Regions from separate parts of the Sphaerisporangium sp. NPDC005289 genome, predicted to be linked through region 1. Evidence: riboswitches for the same ligand, from Rfam matches in the RefSeq annotation. Region 1 holds a riboswitch; the other holds the start of a gene.
The links. Region 1 has a riboswitch for S-adenosylmethionine ahead of ABZT47_RS20880 (aminotransferase class V-fold PLP-dependent enzyme). Riboswitches for the same ligand answer to the same signal wherever they lie in the genome.
Positions count from the first base shown of each region.

Region 2: another riboswitch for S-adenosylmethionine. It lies ahead of thrC (threonine synthase); the one in region 1 lies ahead of ABZT47_RS20880 (aminotransferase class V-fold PLP-dependent enzyme).

Region 1 covers NZ_JBEXGS010000011.1:173,197-177,567, reverse strand. The annotation lists gene ABZT47_RS20890 (cytochrome P450) at 1-145, opposite strand, end outside; gene ABZT47_RS20885 (TerC family protein) at 276-1,067, opposite strand; SAM riboswitch class IV at 1,232-1,347, shown strand; gene ABZT47_RS20880 (aminotransferase class V-fold PLP-dependent enzyme) at 1,580-2,860, shown strand; gene ABZT47_RS20875 (NADH-quinone oxidoreductase subunit D) at 2,990-4,078, shown strand; gene ABZT47_RS20870 (DUF3180 domain-containing protein) at 4,324-4,371, opposite strand, start outside.
Region 2 covers NZ_JBEXGS010000013.1:24,738-29,108, reverse strand. The annotation lists gene ABZT47_RS22725 (cold-shock protein) at 216-416, opposite strand; gene ABZT47_RS22720 (MoaD/ThiS family protein) at 810-1,085, opposite strand; gene thrC (threonine synthase) at 1,099-2,391, opposite strand; SAM riboswitch class I at 2,406-2,572, opposite strand; gene ABZT47_RS22710 (sigma-70 family RNA polymerase sigma factor) at 2,788-3,354, opposite strand; gene ABZT47_RS22705 (trehalose-6-phosphate synthase) at 3,519-4,371, shown strand, end outside.

The sequences.
Region 1 (4,371 bases):
GCAGCGCCGCGTTGACGTCCTGGTGCCGGGCCACGAGCCACTGGCCGGTCGGCTCGAAGAAGCTGACCGGCCGGCTGTCGCGGAGCTCCCCGTAGGCGTCATAGGGATGGGCGACGAAGGCCGGATTCCACGGGTCGAAGCGCACGACGTCATGGTAATCGGGATATCCCGCCACGTCTCACCTGGCCATCCAGGGATGAGCATCGCCACCGGCCAAGGGAGTGGCCGGCGCACCGCCCGGAACAGCCCTCGAGCCGCACGGAGCGCCGCCGGGGTCAGCGGGCTTCGGCGGGCGGCGCCGGGGCGGCGCCGGGCGCGCCGGTCTCCCCGTAGCGCTCGTGCAGCTCCACCGGCCGCTGGGCGCCCGCCTTCTTGCGCGCACGGATGTTGAGCAGCTCGACCACCAGCGAGAACGCCATCGCGAAGTAGATGTAACCCTTGGAGATGTGCTGATCGAAGCCCTCGGCGATCAGCACGACCCCGATGAGCAGCAGGAACGACAGCGCCAGCATCTTGATGCTCGGGTACTTCTCCACGAACGCGCTGATCGGGCCGGACGCGAACAGCATGATCACCACCGACACGATCACCGCGGCGACCATGACGCCGATCTCGTCGACCATGCCCACGGCCGTGATCACCGAGTCCAGCGAGAAGACCACGTCCAGCAGCATGATCTGGATGATCACCGAGGTGAACGAGGCCGCCACCCGGCCGCCGGAGTGGCCCGAGGCGCCCTCCAGGCTGTCGCCGATCTCGAAGGCGCTCTTGCCGAGCAGGAACAGCCCGCCCAGGATCAGGATCAGATCGCGCCCGGATATGTCGTGCCCGAACACCGCGAACAGCGGCTCGGTCAGCCGCACGACCCACGACAGCGCGAGCAGCAGCGCCAGCCGGCTCACCATCGCCAGCCCCAGGCCGACCTTGCGGGCCAGGTCACGGCGCTCCGGCGGCAGCTTCCCCGCCAGGATGGAGATGAAGATGATGTTGTCGATGCCCAGGACGATCTCCAGGGCGACGAGGGTCAGGAACCCGATCCATATCTCCGGATTGAGCAGCCAGTCCATCGCGCCTCCTCGGGCCGGGCGTCGGTCACGTCACGGCCCCCGTCCCGGGGAGCCCGTCCCCTGTCAACGCGCGAAGGACGGTCAAAGTTCGCGATTCGTGAAACGTGTCACCCCTGCCTCATGAGGTTGCGGACAGGCGGGGGAGCCGGGTTATAGTCCCGGTAGGTCATGAGTGCCAGCGTCAAGCCCCGGCTCGCTGGCCGGCAACCCTCGCGCTCGCGGCGGGGTGCCCCGGGTGAGGACCAGGTCCGGCACGAGGTGTGCCGGGCAAGCGCGGGCTCCGTCACACCAACGCCGTGACCGGGTCCCATGACCTTAGGAGGCCGGCGTTGACCGCTCTCACCATCCTGCAGAGCTCCTCCCCCGCCGTTCACGACACCACCCCGCCGCCCCCCGGCACGTCCCCACTGCCCTCCGGCACGTCCCCACTGCCCTCCGGCACGTTGTCTCCGACCTCCGGCACGTTCTCGCCGGCCGCCGATGCTTTCTCCTCGGTCCCCGGCACGTCCTCACTGGTCCCCGGGGCGAGCGCGCGTCCGGACGCGCCCGCCGTGCTCGGCGCCGACCTGGAGGTGCCGGTCAAGGGCGGGCGCCTGCTGCCGTACGCCAACCTGGACTACGCGGCCAGCGCGCCGTGTCTGGCGCCGGTGAGCGCCGCCGTCGCCGCCGCGCTTCCGGCCTACTCCAGCGTGCACCGGGGCGCCGGGTACGCCTCCCAGCTGACCACCGCCCGCTACGAGCAGGCCCGCCACACGGTGCGCGCCTTCGTCGGCGCCCGCCCCGGGGACGCCGTGGTGTTCACCCGCAACACCACGGACGCCTCGAACCTGCTGGCCCGCTGCCTGCCCGGCGGCACCACCGTCGTGGTCTTCGAGACCGAGCACCACGCCTCGCTGCTCCCCTGGCCCGACGCCGTGCGGCTCGCGCCGCCCGCCTTCGCCGGCGAGGCCGTGCGCGCGGCCGACGAGGCCCTCGCGGCCATCGACGGGCCCGCGCTGCTGGTGGTCACCGCGGCCTCCAACGTCACCGGCGAGCTGTGGCCGATCGCGGCGCTCGCGCACATCGCCCACCGGCACGGCGCGCGCATCCTGGTGGACGCCGCCCAGCTCGTCCCGCACCGCCGGCTCAACCTGACCGCGCTCGACCTTGACTACGTGAGCTTCTCCGGGCACAAGCTGTACGCGCCCTTCGGCGCCGGCGCCCTGGTGGGACGGGCCGACTGGCTCGCCGAGGCCGAACCGTACCTGCGGGGCGGCGGCGCCTCCAAGGCCGTCACCGGAGGCGCGGGCCAGGGCGCGCCGCTGTCCACCGAGTGGAGCGCCGACCCCGAGCAGCGGCACGAGGCCGGCACGCCGAACGTCCTGGGCGCCATCGCGCTGGCCGCCGCCTGCGACGCTCTGTCGGCCACCGGCTGGACGCCCCTGGTCAAGCAGGAGGAACGCCTTCTCACGCTGCTGCGCGACGGCATCGCCGCCATCGACGGCGTCCACGAGCTGTCGCTGTGGGGGCCCGGCCACCCGCGCGTCGGCATCGTCTCCTTCGTCGTGGACGGCTGGACGGCGCGCGAGGTCGCCGAGGCGCTGTCCGCGGAGTACGGCATCGGCGTGCGCGACGGGAAGTTCTGCGCCCACCCCTTCGTCCGGCACCTGCTGGACGCCGTGGGCCGCTCCGCCGACGGTGACTGCGCGGACGGCACCACCGGCGCCGTCCGGGCGTCCATCGGCATCGGCACGACCGAGGAGCACGTGCTTCGCCTGGTCGCCGCCCTCTCAGATCTTGTCTCCCGCCGCTGACGTGACAGCATGGGGTTCATGACCGAACCTCGCGGAACCCGCGGAGGTCCCGGAGCCGGCGGCGCCGCCACGGGCGTCGAGCGGGTCGTCGCGGTCGGGACCGGCGCCAAGGAGCTCGCCACCGAGGACATGATCCTCAACATCGGGCCCCAGCACCCCTCGACCCACGGCGTCCTGCGCCTGCGGCTGACCGTGGACGGCGAGCGCATCGCCTCCGCCGAGCCGATCATCGGATACATGCACCGGGGCGCCGAGAAGCTCTTCGAGGTGCGCGACTACCGGCAGATCATCGTGCTGGCCAACCGGCACGACTGGCTCTCGGCGTTCGCCAACGAGCTCGGCGTGGTGCTCGCGGTCGAGCGCATGCTGGGCATGGAGGTCCCGGTGCGGGCGGTGTGGGCCCGCACGCTGCTCGCCGAGCTGAACCGCGTGCTCAACCACCTGATGTTCCTCGGCTCCTATCCGCTGGAGCTCGGCGCGATCACGCCGGTGTTCTACGCCTTCCGCGAGCGCGAGACGTTGCAGGCGGTCATGGAGGAGATCTCCGGCGGGCGCATGCACTACATGTTCAACCGGGTCGGCGGCCTGAAGGAGGACCTGCCGTACGGCTGGCTGGACCGCGTGAGGCGGGCGGTCGCCGAGGTGCGCGGGCGGCTGCCCGACATCGAGCGCCTCATCCACGGCAACGAGATCTTCATCGCGCGCACGCGCGGCGTCGGGGTGCTCGACCGCGAGACGATCATGCAGTACGGCGTCAGCGGCCCCATCGCGCGCGCGTCGGGGGTCGACCTCGACCTGCGCCGCGACGAGCCGTACCTGGCCTACGGCGAGCTGCCGGTCAAGGTCGTCACCCGCACGGCCGGCGACTGCCACGCCCGGTTCGAGGTGCTGCTCGACCAGGTGAAGGCCTCGCTCGACCTGGCCGACGCCTGTGTGGAGCGGCTGCGCTCGCTGCCGCCGGGCCCGGTCAACCAGCGGCTGCCCAAGGTGCTCAAGGTGCCCGAGGGGCACACCTACGCCTGGACCGAGAACCCCCTCGGCCTCAACGGCTACTACCTGGTCTCGCGGGGCGAGAAGACCCCGTGGCGGCTCAAGCTGCGCAGCGCGTCCTACAACAACGTCCAGGTGCTCAGGGAGATGCTGCCCGGGCAACTGATCGCCGACATGGTGGCCATCCTCGGCTCGATGTTCTTCGTCGTCGGCGACATCGACAAGTAGAAATCACGGCGCTGACCTGCGCATTCGACGCGGGTTTCCGGCCGGGTGGTTTAACGGGCCTCCCTCTGCGCAGAAGGAGGGTGCGTTAAGGGACAGGGATTCAGGGGTGGCTCCGTGCGAGGCGGGGCCCGGCCGCAGGCCGGGCCCCGCCTCGTGCGTCCGGCCCCGCCTCGTGCGTCCCGGCCCGGTCGCGGGCGTCTGGATCCGTTCCGGACGGAGGGCGCCGCTTCGCAGCGGGCTCCTGATCAGGCTCGGGTGTCCTCGCCGGGCTGCTTCGGCACCTTGCAGCAGTG
Region 2 (4,371 bases), on a different contig from region 1:
GTGCAAGCGACAACCCCTATGACCTGGGCGGCACAAGGATTTCTCCGACCGTATGCCGAATATTGGGCCCGCCCCCACAGGGTAGGCGGTACGACCCCGCAGGCTGACATGAAGGAAGGCCCGGCCCGTCTTGGTGCATGACAGACCGAACCTTCCAGCGCTACTGACGGGGAGAGACTAGTGGATCTTCGTCTGGCCGGGCGACGCCGGCCACGTCACACAGTGCGAACGGACTCCGCCTGCGGGCCCTTCTGCCCCTGCGTGATCTCGAACTCCACCCGCTGACCCTGCTCTAGGGACCGGTATCCCTCGGACAGGATCGCTGAGTAGTGGACAAACACGTCCTTACCACCGTCTACCGCGATGAAGCCGTAGCCCTTGTCCGCGTTAAACCATTTGACGGTGCCCTGCGCCACTTTCCGACTCCTCTTGCTGGGCTCCGGACCCCGCCCACTCCTCCGCGAGGTCCGTGACCTTCGGAGCCGAGACGCATGCGAACTCCTCGGCTACGTCGATCGTTCTCGACCATACCTGTGGCAAGGGTTGAAGCAACAGAGTCAATCGGGAAACTACTACTTGACGTTCGCTCTCAGCGGCACTCGGCTATTTCCCGCTCGCGTTTAGTTAGTTGACAATTACACTAACGGAGGACCCGGTAATCACTTCTATTATGATAGTCGTCCCGCTACCGGGCCCCCCTTACGGACATGGCGACGCCCATGCGTCCAGCTAGGACGCATGGGCGTGATGTGACTCATGGGGCCATTGAGACTTGAGCACGCCTCACAAAGGCCGGAAGGGCGCGGAGGTCAGCCCCCGGCGACGGCGGGGATCACCGAGATGTTGGTTCCGTCGGGGGTTGCGGTGTCGAGACCGTCCACGAATCGGACGTCCTCTTCTCCGACATACACGTTGACAAAACGGCGGATCTTGCCCGTTTCGTCCAGAATACGGGCCCCGATTCCCGGGAAGTCGGCGTCGAGCTTCTGGAGCACCTCGCGCAGGGTCGCCCCGTCACTGCTCACCTCCGACGCACCGTCGGTGTAGGTGCGAAGAATCGTCGGAATCCGCACAGAAACGCTCATTTATCAGGCCCTTTCAGGAGTGGTCGGCGACAGCCGTACGAAATGCGTCGAGCGAAGGACGGATGACCGCGGTGGGCCTCGCCTCGGCGGAGACCGCGTCGAGCGTCTTGAGGCCGTCCCCGGTGTTGAGCACCACCGTCTCGGCCTCGGGGTCGAGCAGGCCGTTGGAGACGAGTTTGCGCAGCACGCCGACGGTCACGCCGCCGGCGGTCTCGGCGAAGATGCCCTCGGTGCGCGCCAGCAGCCGGATGGCGTCCACCACCTCGGCGTCGGTGACGTCCTCCACCGCGCCGCCGCTGCGACGGGCGATGTCGAGCACGTACGGGCCGTCGGCCGGGTTGCCGATGGCGAGCGACTTGGCGATGGTGTCGGGCTTGACGGGACGCACGATGTCGTGGCCCGCCTTGAAGGCCGCCGACACCGGCGAACAGCCCTCGGCCTGCGCGCCGAAGACCTTGTAGGGGCGGTCCTCGACCAGGCCGAGCTTGATCAGCTCCCGGAACCCCTTGTCGATCTTGGTGAGCTGGGAGCCGGAGGCCACCGGGATGACGATCTGCTCGGGCAGGCGCCAGCCGAGCTGCTCGGCGATCTCGAAGGCCAGCGTCCTGGAGCCCTCGGCGTAGTACGGCCGGAGGTTCACGTTGACGAAGCCCCACTTGTCGCCCAGCGGGTCGCCGATGAGCTCGGAGCAGAACCGGTTGACGTCGTCGTAGGTGCCCTCGATGCCCACCAGCCGGCCGCCGTACACCGAGGCCATGACGATCTTGGCCTCTTCGAGGTCGGACGGGATGAACACGCAGGCGTCCAGCCCCGCGCGCGCCGCCGCTGCTGTCACCGCGCCCGCGAGGTTGCCCGTGGAGGAGCACGACAGGGTGTGGAAGCCGAAGTTGCGCGCGGCCTCCAGCGCGATGGCGACGACCCGGTCCTTGAACGAGTGGGTCGGGTTGCCGGAGTCGTCCTTGACATGCAGGCTGCGCAGGCCCAGTTCGCGAGCCAGGTTGTCGGCCTTGACCAGCTTGGTCCAGCCGGGGGCCAGGTTGGGCCGGGAGGCGACGTCGGCGGGCACCGGCAGCAGCCCGCGGTAGCGCCAGATGTTGCTCGGACCCGAGGCGATCTGCTCGCGGGTCACCGCCGCCCCGGTCTCGCCGGGAGAGCTCCAGGTGTAGGCCACTTCGAGTGGCCCGAAACACTCGGCACAGGCGAAGATCGGTCCCAGGTCGAACCTGGTGCCGCATTCGCGGCACGAGAGAGCGACGGCGGGACCGAAGTCGAGCGTGGTCGTTGTCTCAGCTGTTGCGAGCGCCATGAAGCGAGGCCTTTCCCTCATCTTCGCCCGGACCACCTTGGTCACGGGCCGGAATTGGCACCTGTCCCGGCCGGTCTCACTGGTCTTTGAGTGCCGCGTCGTTCGGCAGACGCGGATGACCACAGCCGGGAGGGTTGCCGGGGCTTCGCAGGGCCGGTCCCTCCACCCCTCTGGATGAGCAATATGAAGTTGTGGTCCCGCTCATATCACAAGCAGGCCTTAAGAACTGTACCTCGCCCACCGGCGCGGACGGCCGTCCGTCTCATTCTCCGAGACGTGAGAGCACGATGGAAGAAACCGAAGCCGCAGGTGAGCACGTTGCGAGAAGCGTTGCGAGAAGCTCCGTCCCGGAACAGAGCAGGCAGGAAGAGGGCGCGTGACGCACCGCGCGGGCCGCTAGGCGAAGGGCCGGCCGTAGGCGTCGCCGAGCGCCGCCTGGACGTACTTGCGCGCCTGGTGGATGCGCGACTTGGCCGTGCCCAGCGGGATGCCGAGCTGCTCGGCGACCTCGTTGTAGTCGAGCTGGCAGATGTCGCGCAGCACCAGGGCCTGGGCCAGCTCGGGCTTGTCGGCCTCCAGGGACTCCATCGCGTCGAGCAGGTCGAGCCGCGACCCGGCGATGACGCTGACCCTGCGCGGGTCGGCCCGCAGCTCGGGCAGTTCATCGGCCGTCTGCTCGGCCGCACGGCGCTTGAGGGTGCGGTAGGTCGTGCGGGCGCAGTTGGTCGTCACGATGTGCAGCCAGGTGGAGAAGCGGGCCCGCCCCTCGAACCGCCCGATGTTGCGCGCCACGGCCAGCAGGGTGTCCTGGCAGGCCTCCTCGGCGTCCTGGTGGTACGGCAGCAGCCGCGAGCAGTGGCGCAGCACGTCGGCCTCGATGCGGCGCAGGAGCTCGCCCAGCGAACGGTGGTCGCCCGCGGCGGCCGCGCGGGCCAGATCCTCGGTCGTCTCGTCAAGCGCCATGCCGGAGCTCCTCTCGACCGCCTGCGGCCAGCCCTGACCTGACCGCCAACCCATCTTATTGGGAGCGTTAAATTCAATTAATCTGCGGCCAGGTGCGCGTCACAGCGGAGATGAACCGGCGAGGGACGACCGCCGCAGGGCGGACGAGGAGTGGTGATGGGCGGATGAACACAGTTCTGCTGGCCTCCAACAGGGGGCCCGTGTCGTTCACGCTCGCCGATGACGGCACGCTGACGATGCGCCGCGGTGGGGGCGGCATGGTCTCCGGCCTGTCCGAGGTGGCCAAGGACGCCGAGGTGCTGTGGGTGTGCGCCGCGCTGTCCGACGGCGACCGCAGCGCCGTGCGGCTGGCGTCGGGCGGGCGCCTGGACCAGGCCGGCTACGACACCGGCCCGGTGCGCATGCTGGACATACCGCCCGCGACGTTCCACCGGGCCTATAACGCGGTGGCCAACTCCACGTTGTGGTTCGTCAACCACCTGCTGTATGACACGCCCAACTCGCCGCAGTTCGACATGCGCTTCCGCCGGGAGTGGGAGTCCTACCAGGACTACAACGCCGCGTTCGCACTGGCGCTGGCCGAGGAGGCCGCGCACGGAGCCCGGGCGATGATCCAGGACTACCACCTGACGCTCGCTCCGGCGATGCTGCGGGTGGAGCGCCCCGACCTGCGCATCTCCCACTTCTCGCACACCCCGTGGGCGCCGCCGGAGTACTTCTCGCTGCTGCCCGACGACATCGCGGCCGAGCTGCTGACCGGCATCCTCGGCGCCGACCAGGCCGGCTTCCTGACCGCGCGCTGGGCCTCGGCGTTCATGGACTGCTGCGAGACCCTGCTCGGCGCCCAGGTCGACCGCGTCCAGCGCACGATCACCTACGAGGGACGCACGACCCGCATCGGCGTGCACCCTCTCGGGGTCGACGGTGACGCGCTGTGGGCGCGGGCCCTGGAGCCGGACGTCGAGTCGCACATGCTGGCCCTGCGCGAGCGGGTGGGCGACCGCAAGCTCATCGTGC